DNA from 4 places in the Chryseobacterium phocaeense genome. Region 4 is predicted to be linked to each of the others. Evidence: riboswitches for the same ligand, from Rfam matches in the RefSeq annotation. Region 4 holds a riboswitch; each other region holds the start of a gene.

What was found. Region 4 has a riboswitch for cobalamin ahead of B7E04_RS10005 (T9SS type A sorting domain-containing protein). Riboswitches for the same ligand answer to the same signal wherever they lie in the genome.
Region 1: linked by a shared signal. The riboswitch ahead of B7E04_RS19195 (TonB-dependent receptor plug domain-containing protein) and the one ahead of B7E04_RS10005 (T9SS type A sorting domain-containing protein) in region 4 are both predicted to bind cobalamin.
Region 2: linked by a shared signal. The riboswitch ahead of B7E04_RS05540 (TonB-dependent receptor plug domain-containing protein) and the one ahead of B7E04_RS10005 (T9SS type A sorting domain-containing protein) in region 4 are both predicted to bind cobalamin.
Region 3: linked by a shared signal. The riboswitch ahead of metE (5-methyltetrahydropteroyltriglutamate--homocysteine S-methyltransferase) and the one ahead of B7E04_RS10005 (T9SS type A sorting domain-containing protein) in region 4 are both predicted to bind cobalamin.

The regions. Positions count from the first base shown of each region.
Region 1 is NZ_LT827015.1:2,744,068-2,747,232, forward strand. Features, by position in the region: gene namA (NADPH dehydrogenase NamA) at 1-677, opposite strand, end outside; gene cdd (cytidine deaminase) at 779-1,261, shown strand; cobalamin riboswitch at 1,527-1,702, shown strand; gene B7E04_RS19195 (TonB-dependent receptor plug domain-containing protein) at 1,734-3,165, shown strand, end outside.
Region 2 is NZ_LT827014.1:901,931-905,095, reverse strand. Features, by position in the region: gene B7E04_RS05540 (TonB-dependent receptor plug domain-containing protein) at 1-1,148, opposite strand, end outside; cobalamin riboswitch at 1,333-1,517, opposite strand; gene B7E04_RS05535 (transporter) at 1,749-2,690, opposite strand; gene B7E04_RS05530 (cytochrome-c peroxidase) at 2,699-3,165, opposite strand, start outside.
Region 3 is NZ_LT827015.1:2,066,783-2,069,947, forward strand. Features, by position in the region: gene metE (5-methyltetrahydropteroyltriglutamate--homocysteine S-methyltransferase) at 1-1,943, opposite strand, end outside; cobalamin riboswitch at 2,111-2,296, opposite strand; gene B7E04_RS16195 (Lrp/AsnC family transcriptional regulator) at 2,486-2,947, shown strand.
Region 4 is NZ_LT827015.1:713,898-717,062, reverse strand. Features, by position in the region: gene B7E04_RS10010 (esterase-like activity of phytase family protein) at 1-976, opposite strand, end outside; cobalamin riboswitch at 1,361-1,550, shown strand; gene B7E04_RS10005 (T9SS type A sorting domain-containing protein) at 1,630-2,754, shown strand; gene clpP (ATP-dependent Clp endopeptidase proteolytic subunit ClpP) at 2,997-3,165, opposite strand, start outside.

The DNA of each region.
Region 1 (3,165 bases), 2.0 Mb from region 4:
CCGGAGATCCTTACAAACAGAGGTGTATCTCCATTTAATTCTTCATTAACCGCATCTACAATTTCGACCAGGAACCGGATCCTGTTTTCAAAGCTTCCCCCATACTCATCAGTTCTGATATTGGAAAGCGGTGATAAAAACTGGTGAATCAGATATCCGTGCGCCCCGTGAATTTCTATGAGATCAAAGCCTGCTTTTACTGCTCTTCTGGCTGCTTCTTTAAAATTCTGAACCTGTTCTTTAATTTCATCGGCAGTCAGAACATGGGGAATCCTTTCTGAAGGATGATACGGAATGGCACTTGGTGCAATGGTTTCCCAGCCTTCTTCAAGCGGGATCTGGAGATTGTTCCAGGTGGAACCTTTTCTTCCGGCATGAGCCAGCTGAATTCCGATTTTACTTTCTGAACGGGAATGGACAAAATCAACGATTTTCTGAAGTTCTGCAGTCTGCTCATCATTCCATATTCCCATGCAGTGATTGGTAATTCTTCCGCGCGGTTCCACTCCGGTAGCTTCCACCATGATCAGACCTGTTCCCCCCTGAGCCCGGCTTCCATAATGAACAAAATGAAAATCATTGGCTAACCCGTTTTCGCATGAATACATACACATGGGCGACATCACCCATCTGTTTTTCAGTTCTATATTTCTAAATTTTATTGGGATATACAGCATTTTATTTTTTTGAATTTCAATTTAAAAGGGTAAATAAAAAACATTGTCCAACTGAAGAAAAAGGAGTAATTTTAGCCCCCCTTTTTTAGTCTGACTAATATATGAAAAAAGACATACAGATCAGTTACGAGCATTTTAAAAACAGCAGTGAACTGGACGATACAGAGAAAAAATTATTCGAGAGTGCAAAGCAGGCCCGTGAAAATGCGTACGCTCCTTATTCGAATTTTCTTGTGGGATGTGCGGTTCTGCTGGAAAACGGTGAAATTTATTCCGGGAACAACCAGGAGAATGCGGCCTATCCATCGGGACTGTGCGCAGAGAGAACCACTCTTTTCTGGGTGGCAGCGAATTTCCCTGATGTAAAAGTGAAAAAAATCTTTGTAGTGGGCGGTCCTAAGGAATTCCATGAGAAAAACCCTCCGATTCCCCCTTGCGGAGCCTGCAGACAGAGCTTAATAGAATATGAAACGAAGCAGAATGACAATATTGACCTTTATTTTTCAAGTATGAATGATGAAGTGGTGAAGGTGCATTCCATTAAGGACCTGCTGCCGTTTTATTTTGATTCTTCGTTTTTGTAGAGAAGAGGCGAAAAGGCAAAAGGGCGAATTTGCAAATAGGCTGATAAGGCTGGTAAGGCTGGTAAGGCTGGTAAGGCAAAATTAAAAAGTTAGTATGAGGAAATACATTTATTCCTTATAATTATATTTTTTTCCGTGCTTGGGATCATTTATTGATAAATTACGTCTGTTTTATATCTTCAAAGTTTAACATATTCACCTATTTGCAAATTTGCCTTTTAGCCCTTTTGCTTTTTAGCCTTTTTGTGCAATACATTTAAAAAGTTATCTTTGCAAAAATTTTGGTTTCCAGTGTATTGGAAATAATAGGGAATTGGGTGAAACTCCCAAGCTGTCCCCGCAACTGTAAATCGCAATAAAAATTTCTGTACAAAGCCACTGTTCATCCGGGAAGGCACAGAAAGCGAAAGCCAGGAGACCTGCCAGAATACTAACTAAAAACGCATTACTTTCGGAGGAAAAGTAAAATAGTATGGATATAAAAAGATCTTTATTACTGCTTTGCACGTCTTACGGCAGCTTTCTTTTGGGACAGGAGAAGGCAGTTGATACCATTTATATTTTCGACAACCAGATGAGCAAGGTGAAGCTTTTTCATCCGGTACGTACCATTACTCCAAAAGATATTGAGAAAAACTCAACAAACCTTTCCGATCTTCTGCGTTTTCAGTCTTCAATTTACATTAAGGAAAATGGCCGTGGAGCGGTTTCTTCTCCGTCATTCCGGGGCTCAACTGCCCAGCAGACCGCCTTTGTATGGAACGGGATTAATATTAACTCCAGTTTTCTGGGGCAGGGAGATGTGAATAATATTCCGCTTTTCGGATATGACCAGATCGACATCAAAGCAGGCGGAGGAAGTGTGGTATACGGAAGCGGAGCGATCGGGGGAAGCATTCATTTAAACAATATTTTAGATTTCAACAGGGGCTTTAATGCATCCCTATATTCGGAAGCAGGTTCTTTTGATACGTATACGAATTTTGCACAGGCTTCATTCAGCAGTGACCGGTTCAGCATCAAAGTTTCGGGGAGTTATTTAACGAGTCAGAATGATTATAAGGTTCCGGAATTTGTGGTAGGAAGTACGGGTTTCGACAATATCAACGGGAAATATTATAATACTTCGATGAATATCGGAGCTTCTTATAAAATTGCCGATCATCAGACCATTTCATGGCAGAACCAGATGTTTGATGCTTCGCAGCATTATCCTGTCTTCGAGACGAACGGTAATAAAACAAAATACAATGCACAGACTTTAAGGAGCCTGATTGCATGGGATATTCAAAAAAGCAATCTTTCCAACAGCTTAAAAGCGGCTTATACGGAGGATAATTTCCAGTATTTCTCGGATCTTAATCAGCCAAAAACGAGCGGTGCGGACGGAAAGAATTATATCTTCAAAAATGATTTCAATTATTTCATTACGCCGAAAATCAACATCAATGCCATCGGGGAATTTCAGGTGAATAAAGGTGAGGGCTATGAGTCCGGGCTTGGGAGTATCAGCAGAAATGTAGGTTCCCTGGCGGGTCTGATCAGGTATTTTGCGACGAAGGATCTTCGTTTTGAAGCGGGAATCAAGAAGGATTTTGTAGAGGATATTTCTTCTCCGCTCCTGTATTCTTTTTCCGGGAAGTGGAATGCTTTAAGATGGTATCGTACAGGAATTAATTTTTCCAGAAATTTCAGATTCCCATCTTTTAATGATCTGTACTGGAATCCGGGAGGAAACCTTGATCTGCTTCCGGAAACATCTACCAATGTTGATATGAACCATGAGTTCAGTTTCGGAGATTTTAAAATTACATTGAGTCCTTATTATATGGACATTAAAAATATGATCAACTGGCTTCCGACCCCTTACGGCTACTGGGCTCCGGTGAATACCTATAAAGTTG
Region 2 (3,165 bases), on a different contig from region 4:
AGAACACTTCCCAGAAATTTAAATCTGTTCCACTGATAAGTAGTGGCAAAAGCCAGCAGTGAAGTATACCGGGTAGGAAAAGAAAAATCCCTCAGACTGGCATTCAGGTTATTGTACTGAAAGTCAAAACTTGCACTTACATCCCAATTCTGATTAATTGAATACATATTGGATGATGAAAAATACAGTTCTCTCTGAATGTAGGTATTATCGATGGGAAGAACAGTAGTCGCAACATTCACCGTGTCTAAAAACCGGGAATAATCATAGGCAAACTTAGCTTTGATCTGCGTTTCAAATTTTGGAAACAGCTTTTTCCTAAAACCGGCCTGTACAAAATAGTTTTCATCCAGCATCTGCTGTCCTTTCGGTCCAAAATCATTGTTGACCACTGCGGTAGGAATTCCCCTGTCGGAAATATAGCCATACCCTCTTACATTCCAGCTTCCTTCATTGAGCGTTCCGTTAAAAGCCGTTTCAAAACGCTTAGCCCGTATGTAGGAATCATATCTTCTGGCAATCGTATCGTTGGCAATTGATCCGTCAGAATTTTTCTTTTCGTATTTATATTTATACAATCCGTCACTTTGTAAAAATTCTGAACTGAAACTGGCGGAAACCTTCTCTGAAATCTTCTGTTCCACCCGGAACGAAGGATTAAATAAACTGATAGAACCCAATTTCAGCCTGACCGTTACGTTTGTTTTCTGATTTCCTTTAAAATAGGGAGTCTTAGGCTGAAGATAAATGGAGCCGGAAGACCCGAAATCTCTCGCCGGCTGAAAAATTTCGCTTTTCTGGCCGTTATACAGCGAGATCGCCTCAATATCATCCAGCGAAAATTTCCCGAGATCCACCACTCCGTTTTGGGCATTCCCAAGTTGAATACCATCATAGAATACGCCTACATGCTGGCTTCCCATACTCCGGATATTCACCGTTTTCAGTCCCCCCATGCCGCCGTAATCTTTGATCTGAACTCCCGAAAAATAGCGTAATGCATCTGCTACCGACTGGCTGTTCAGCCTTTCCAGCTGCTCCCCCGAAAGAATCTGGGCCGGAAGAATTTCTTTAAAATCTTTTTTGTAAATCTGAATAGGAAGAATAGTTTTCTCCCTGATGGTATCTCCGGATTGTGAATATATCATCTGGGAGGCTATCACAAACAAAATGATAACTCCTTTCTGAAACCGTGAAACTGTAAATTTTCCGACCATTAGCTCATTTGGAATAATGATGCCGCTAATGGATATAGATATAAGGTAGCAAAGACAAAGCACAGCTGATACTGCACAAAGTTATTGTTGTCCTAAGCTTTATTCCACGAAAGCATCAAACGTTCATCCTCCGGCAGGTCTTCTGACTTACTCCGTTTTTGAAATCCTTCCCATTAAAAAACAGTGGATATACTCTTCAAAAACTTTGATGTGGAGCTTACAGCAGCGGGTCTGTTCCGGATTTTCACCGGATTCCCTTTTAAGTGCTTTTTACAGCGCACCAGATTTCGGCAAAGATAGAAAATTATTGACAGATGCAATACACGACATAATAAATTAATTCTCAACACTATGAAAAGAGCAGATTTGTTGAGTGATGTATTAAAACCGGTGGCATCGGAAACCTCAGCCACCGGTTTTTAGAAATTATAATTAAGAGTATAATATTTCTACTAATAATGACATTAAATAACCCATACTTGGTCGCTGAGGTTACTATCTGGTGGCTTCAGGAACCGAAGCCACCATTAATCAAATTCCAAAATTGATAAAAACACTGAATCTTGATCTGGCTTCAATGTCTCCTCCCGCCAGATTGGAATAAGCAGGCAGCATCACCTCCCCGCCGAGACTGAATTTCTTATAGGAAGTTTCAAAACCGAGTTTTCCGTATAAAGCGCTTCCTGCCGTGTTGGGTAAAGCTTCATCAAATTGTTTATTCTTATCGTAAACTTCGCCTTGAAGCCCGGCCTTGGCAGAAAAAATTGTTTTTTCATTTCCGGCAATCTGATAAAACCCCATGGCTGCATAATTCCATTGGTTTCCGAAACGGTAATGCTTTTTATTGACTGTTTTAACCGTATAATCCGTATTGACCAGCAAAGCCAGCTTATTCTTTTGAAATTTATAGTTTAGAGCTGCCTGATAATCCCAACTTCCCGTCCCAAGCTGAAAACTTGGATTGACCCCGGAAATTCCCTTTTCATCAAACTTTCCAAGAGGAACTTTAACACCCAGACCACCATTTAACTGGTGAAAATTATCTTTAGAATTCATCAGCCGGTAAATACCCATTACATTCAGATCTCCGATACCACTGATACTGATATCCCCCTGCATAGTTTTCTTTTCATGAAAATGGAACGGCAGACTGGCATATACACTCAGGTTTTTGGTCACCGGAATTTTCCCCCAAACCTGCAGGGTATTGAAGTACTGGTCCTGGGTAAGGTCTTTTACAAACATATTTTCCTTTGCTCTGTAGTGCTGGGCAAAATATTTGATGCCGATAAACTGTGGGTTCAACAGTGATTCAAAACCTGAGGAGCCGTTTCCGGCAGCGCATCCGCAGGCATCACAGTCATCCCAAACAACCCTGTTGATGTGATTCGTAAAATCAATACTGTCATTGATGGGTTTAGCCTGGAACATTAAGGATAAGACCAGACTGAATATAAGTGTTATTTTGTTCATGGTGATTTTCATTCTGCAAATTTTGGATTGGAAATAAAGTTCTTGTCAGACAGGGTTTTCAGGAAGGCTATAATAAACTGCTTTTCCTGAGTATTCATCGCAATCCCGATGTGCCCGTTCTTTTTGAGCTGCGGATCAAGATTGGGATTATCCTCAACATTATCTGAATAGAAATTAAGGACTGTTTCCAGCGTATAGAACCTTCCGTCATGCATATAAGGTTTTGTGTATTCCACATTTCTCAGGCTTGGAACCCGGAACTTCATCCAGTCATTCTGATCCAGCGTTACCCGGTGACGTCCGGCATCCTTGAACTGTTCATTGTAATACATTCCCGTGTTTCTGAAGCTTTCATCGGTAAATAATTCTCCGCTGTGGCAGGACGCGCATTTTTGCTGAAACAGCATCATTCCCTGAGACTCTTCAGCGGTTAAAACTTCTTTCCCCTGTCTGAATCTGTCATACTTTGAATCTG
Region 3 (3,165 bases), 1.4 Mb from region 4:
TGGGTTGCATCTTCCACTCCACTGGATGAAATCCTGAAGGCTTCTACGGCCCATTTCAGGTAATTCTGCCATTCGGATTTTCTTAAAGGAAGCCCTTCCCGGATAGCCGGTTCATCAATCTGGATAATTCTGATGCCTGCTCTTTCAAGATCCACCACCTCGTCACGGATGGCCAAAGCAATCTGTTTACACGTTTCCGAACGCGGCTGATCATCACGTACGAAAGACCATTGTAAAATCGTTACCGGGCCGGTTAGCATTCCTTTTACCCACTTTTCCGTCTGTGACTGTGCGTATTGAGACCAGTATACCGTCATTGGGTCAGGACGGGAAACGTCTCCAAAAATAACCGGAGGTTTTACGCAGCGGCTTCCATAACTTTGAACCCAGCCGTTTTTCGTGAATACAAATCCTTTCAGCTGCTCTCCGAAATATTCAACCATATCATTACGTTCAAATTCTCCGTGAACCAGTACATCAATTCCTATTTCTTCCTGCCAGCGGATCGTTCTTTGGGTTTCTTCTTTTAGTAAAGTATGATACTGTTCTGCAGTCAATTCTCCTTTTTTAAATTTTGCCCTCCAGCTTCTCACTTCTGCCGTCTGCGGGAATGAGCCAATGGTGGTGGTTGGGAACAATGGAAGCTGTAATACGTTCTGCTGTTCCTCTTTCCTTATTTTGAAGGAGCTGTTTCTGCGGGAATCTGCTTCTGTCACGGCATCAGTCCTTTGTTTTACTGCATCATTATGAATCAGTGAAGATGTTTTTCTGCTTGCCACTGCCTTTTTATTGTCTTCAAAAGCGGTAAGAATAGTTTCGTCCGGAGTTCCGGCTGCCAGTTCTTTAAGCGTCACTATTTCCTTTACTTTCTGTTTGGCGAAGGCCAGCCAGTTTTTAATTTCAGGATTCAGATCCGTTTCAAAATCCAGATCGCAAGGTGAATGCAGTAATGAAGACGATGGAGCAATAAAGATCCTTTCAGCACCTAATTTTTCTATTGCTTTTTCAATAAATGTCAGGGATTTTTCAAAATCATTTTTCCAGATATTCCTTCCGTCTACCACGCCTAATGACAGACCTACATTTTCAGGAACTGCCTGAAGCACCTCATCCAGCTGTTCCGGATCTCTTACCAGATCAATATGCAGAACATCTACCGGAAGGGAAAGAGCAAGTGACCGGTTATCCTTTAATCCATCAAAATAGGTGGCCAGAATGAATTTCAGCTTTGGAAACTGCTTTCTGATCTTCTCATATACCCACTGGTATTTTTCTTTTGCTTTCTCAGTCAGGTCCAATGCTAAAAACGGTTCATCAAACTGGATCCATTCCGCTCCCTGCTCCTGAAGTCTGGATAAAATCTCAATATATACCGGAAGCAGATTTTCAGCAAGATCCAGCTTATCAAATCCCTCTTCTTTTTCTTTTCCTAAAAGCAGATAAGAAACAAGGCCGATAATTACCGGTTTTGCATTAATTCCGGCCTGTTTTGCTCCGGAAAATTCATTGAATATTTTATTTGAATTCAGCTTAAACTGCTGATTTTTATAAAATTCAGGGACGATATAATGGTAATTGGTATCAAACCATTTCGTCATTTCCATCGCGGTGATATCCAACCCTTCCTTTTGATATCCTCTGGCCATGGCAAAATAAAGATCCAGCTCAGAGCTGTTATTTCTAAGAGCCACTTCATGATAACGCGCCGGAATGGCACCTACGATTAAGCTCATGTCCAGAACCTGATCGTAATACGAGAAATCATTGCAGGGAATGAGGTCTATTCCTGCTTCTTTCTGAATATTCCAGTTTTGGCTGCAGATATTTCTTCCTGCTGTAAGAAGTTCTTCCAAAACAATTTTACCTGACCAATACTGCTCGCAGGCTTTTTTGAGTTCTCTTTTGCTACCAATACGCGGATAGCCCAGAATGTGAGTTTGCATGTTTTTCACTTTTAATTAAACTTAATTGAAAAGCCCTTGAAATGCTTCGTAATGCCTGAACGGGTAGAAAATCTGGAAAAATAATGACCAACCTGAACGCCATCCGGTTACGAAAAGCGTACAGATACATATCATCTTGATGATCCAAAGCTTCATCCCGCGAAAGCATTGTCAATTCAGTAAAGGCAGGTCTCCTGACTTGTAACGGTTTCTGCCATCCTTCCCGCTTTCGGCAGTGGATCCACAAGGACAAAAACCTTTGGTGTGTTACTTACAGTTGCGCGACAGCTCGTGATTCTCACACGATTCCCTATTAATCTACCTTAAGTAAAACCTTTCCTGTTTGATGAAGTATATAAAGAACTGTATTTTATTACAAACCTGCATTTATTGCAGATTTTAATTTTGAGTAAAATTAATCATACAGAATATATAAATAATCAATGCTTATTAATTAAGCAAATTAATCCGCAATTAAAAATAAAAACCAAATTTTATTCTTTAAATTAGCATAATTCAAAAGTATTAAAGAATATTATTCTATGGACCATCTTGACGATAAGGATATTCAGCTGCTCAGGCTGCTTCAGAAAAACGCCAAACTGACTGTTAAAGAACTGGCTAAAGAAATCAATCTCTCCCCTTCGCCCGCTTTTGAAAGGATAAAAAGGCTGGAACAGGATGGATATGTCAAAAGATATTCCGCCGTTCTGGACGCTGAAAAACTGAACCGCGGGTTTACTGTTTTCTGCCAGATCAAATTAAAGATCCATGACCGGTCCGTAGGTTACGATTTTGTAAAGGAAATCCTGGAAATAGAAGAAGTGGCCGAATGCTACAATATCTCAGGAGATTTTGATTTCCTGCTTAAAGTTCAGGTCCGGGATATGAAGCATTATCAGGATTTTGTCTTTAATAAACTGGGGTCCGTAGATTCCATCGGGAGTACACACAGTACATTTGTGATGGCTGAGGTAAAAAACAACCATGGACTGACCATCTAAGAGATCCGGCTGATCTTTTCACTTCTATTCTTTCTGATTATTTTCAAAACAATGGTTCTATCCGCATGTTTTTATTTTTTACGAAACCTCATCGTTCGTAATTTAAAATAATTCTAAATTAAGCAACAATAAAACACGCTTGAACTCTTTTATCCAAGGGACTTTTCAACAAAAAACAAATAAAAATTACGTAGAAATACTGAACATCCCGTACCACA
Region 4 (3,165 bases):
CGGCCGTTAAATCCGTTCCTGATACATCGGATGCTCCTGAGAGATTAATTCTATACACTTTTTTAAGTCCTCCGGAAGAACCGAAGTTTCCGTCTCTTTCGATCACCAGAAATTCAGTATTGCTGATTGGGGTAATATCACACACAGAATCTGAAGCTCCCCCGTCCTGTTTATATAAGTATTGCTTTGTCTGTCCGGTAGCCAGATCGAAAGTAACGATTCTCGTTAAAGTTGTATTCGTTGCCAGCGCTTTTGTAGGCACATACATTGTCGACTGCATCGTTCCTACAAGCATTTTCCCGTCTGGTGTCATGCACATGCCTTCCATTCCGCGGTTGGGTCTTCTTTTGGAAAAAACAGCGGGTAATTTTCTTGCTCCTGTGTTTACGCCGATCGGGCTGATTCTTTCCAGCTCCACTCCCTCCGCACTGTAATGAACAATATGTGGCCCATACTCATCCGAAACCCAAAATGTTCCGTCTGTGGCAGCTACAATACTTTCGCTGTCTAATCCATAATTATCTGTTCCTAAAACATTTCCTGACGAGTCGTAGGCTATTTCTCCCGTACTTCCCATTCCCGCCGGGTTTGGAAGTCCTGTGATAAGCTGCCCTGAAGGATTTTTAAGTTTAATATATTTAATGACCTCAATATTTCCTTCCGCATTGATTTTGAAATGCATAATGGTTGGGGTAAAGCCCGGGGCAAGGATTTTTATTCCATTCTGGTACGCTACATTGGGACCGCGGTCGGTAATGACATAAAATTCCCCTTTCCTGCTAGTGTGTGCAGCAGCTCCGGAACCGAATCCACCGTTGATTACATTGACACCATTCAGGGTCATTAATGTGGAAAAAGGAAACTCCTGGGGAAGTTTTGCATAGTTGATATCCTGGTTCTGGTTATCTACTTGATCGTTGTCGTTACATGACATGATAGCTGTGAATGCTATAGCTGACAGCAGCAGTTTTTTCATAGTTACTTTTATGCCGCGAAAATATAGCTTGATTATAAACTGATCTTAAATTTAATGATAAATGTATTTTAACAATAAAACCTTCAGACAACAAGCTTGTTTAAGTTTTTTGTTGGAAAACCGCAATGGTCGCAAGGTTTTTATTATGAATCCGCTTTAAGGCGCAAGAAAATCGAAGATTTTCAGTAAGAGTTTGATGAACTTACCTCGTCGCCTGGCTGTTTGCAATGACAATGAAATTTATTGGAATTAATCCGTATATCTTCAAGCTTCATCCTGATTCTTTATTAAATCTAAAAACCAAGGAATTAAATTAATCCTTATCGTAAATATAATAAAGAAATAACATCATAATTCACAAAACACATTCAAAAATTTATCTAATATCTTTGCACCCGTTAAGGCTGAACATCTGTTCATTAAAAGGGAATCAAGTGAGAAGAAATTCAATGCTTGAGCTGTACCCGCAACTGTAAGCTGTTTACACTTTCTGTACCTATTGCCACTGGATAACATCCGGGAAGGCGTACCTGAAGAAGCAAGCCAGGAGACCTGCCTTAATGACATTCACTTCATGAGAAGAAGGAGCTGAAAAGCATCATCTTATCTTTTGAAGGAAAGTTTCGGGAATAAAACTTTATTTTAATTATATTATGAAAAAGATCTATCTTTTTTTCCTGCTGCTATGTCTGCAGCTATTCTCTGCCCAGTTTACAGAGAATGACATTAAATTCTGGGTAGGAACCGGCTCTAAAAAAGCGTTCTTCATCGCTGATTTTAATGACAGTGACCATCCCACTTCGTATGCATGGGGCTATCGTTATGATGCGGATAACCTTACCATGGAAGACCTCATCAATGCTATTGATGCAGCAGAACCGAAAATGGAAGCGGAAGTTCCCTCAGGATTTCTTTACAGCCTGAATTACAACCACCACACACCCAGTCTGGATGATTACTGGTCTACCTGGTCCGGACCAACAGCTGAAAATATGCAGCTGAACAATGGCGTTAATAATGATCCGCTGGTAGATGGCAAATGGTACGGAATTTCTTACGGTTACGGATTTACACCTACTACACCGGCACTTTCCCATCCTTCGGCTCCTGTAGCCGCATACCATTCTGCATGGTACAGTTCTTCTCAAATCACCAACTGGATTGGTACCGGAAGCAATACAAGTCTTGTGGTTATCGATTTCGGGACTAATAACGCTGCAGGGGAAGCTCATTCTTTTGTTTTTGGAATTAAATACAACGGAAACTTAACGGCGGAACAGGCTCTTCAGCTGATCCAGACTCAGGTTTCTTACTTTAATTTTACATCAAATAACAACCAGATCAGTACGCTGTCTCTGAATAATTTTACCGGAACAGCTTCCGGAAGCAATACCTGGAAACTATTCAAAGGAAAAGACCTTTCAAGCTGGAGAGGGCAAACCGATTTGTCTCAGATTCAACTTAGTAATAATGACTGGCTGGGTCTTGGGTTTGGACAGAGGATACCATTTACACCGAAAGAGGCTTCAAGTACGGTCTTAGGGGTTTCTGAAATCAGTAAAAAGGAATTCAGAATTTATCCTAATCCTGCGAGTGATTTTATCCGGATCGAAACTGCTGAAAAAATTAAGGAAGTGAATATTTATGCTACTTCAGGACAAAAAATATTAACAGGAACCAATGCAAAGATGAATATTCAAGTCTTGAAAGACGGGGTTTATTTAGTAGAAATTAAAACATCAAAGGCAACTACGGTCCATAAAGTTATTAAGAAATAGAAAACCACCCCGTCAAAAATTCTTCGAATTTTCGCCACCCCTCCAAGGGATGGGAATTTTGATCCGACGAATTTTTGTCATATGAAAATATTTGATTTTCATAGAACTAAGTGTTCTTCTATTTTCAAAATTTTCAACTTCAAAATAACTAAAGTGTTAAAAACCTTTTGCCTCTTTTGTGGTTAAATAAAACTAAAAAAACGCACCGAAACCGGTGCGTTTTTCAATATTCTCAAAGGAAATTATTTTTTCTCTGTAGATCTCTGTAAAACTTCGTCTACCATTCCGTAGCCTTTCGCTTCTTCAGAAGTCATCCAGTAATCTCTGTCTGAAGACTTTTCTACCCACTCATACGTTTGTCCTGAGTGGTGGCCGATGATTTCATAAAGCTCCTGCTTCAGTTTAAGCATC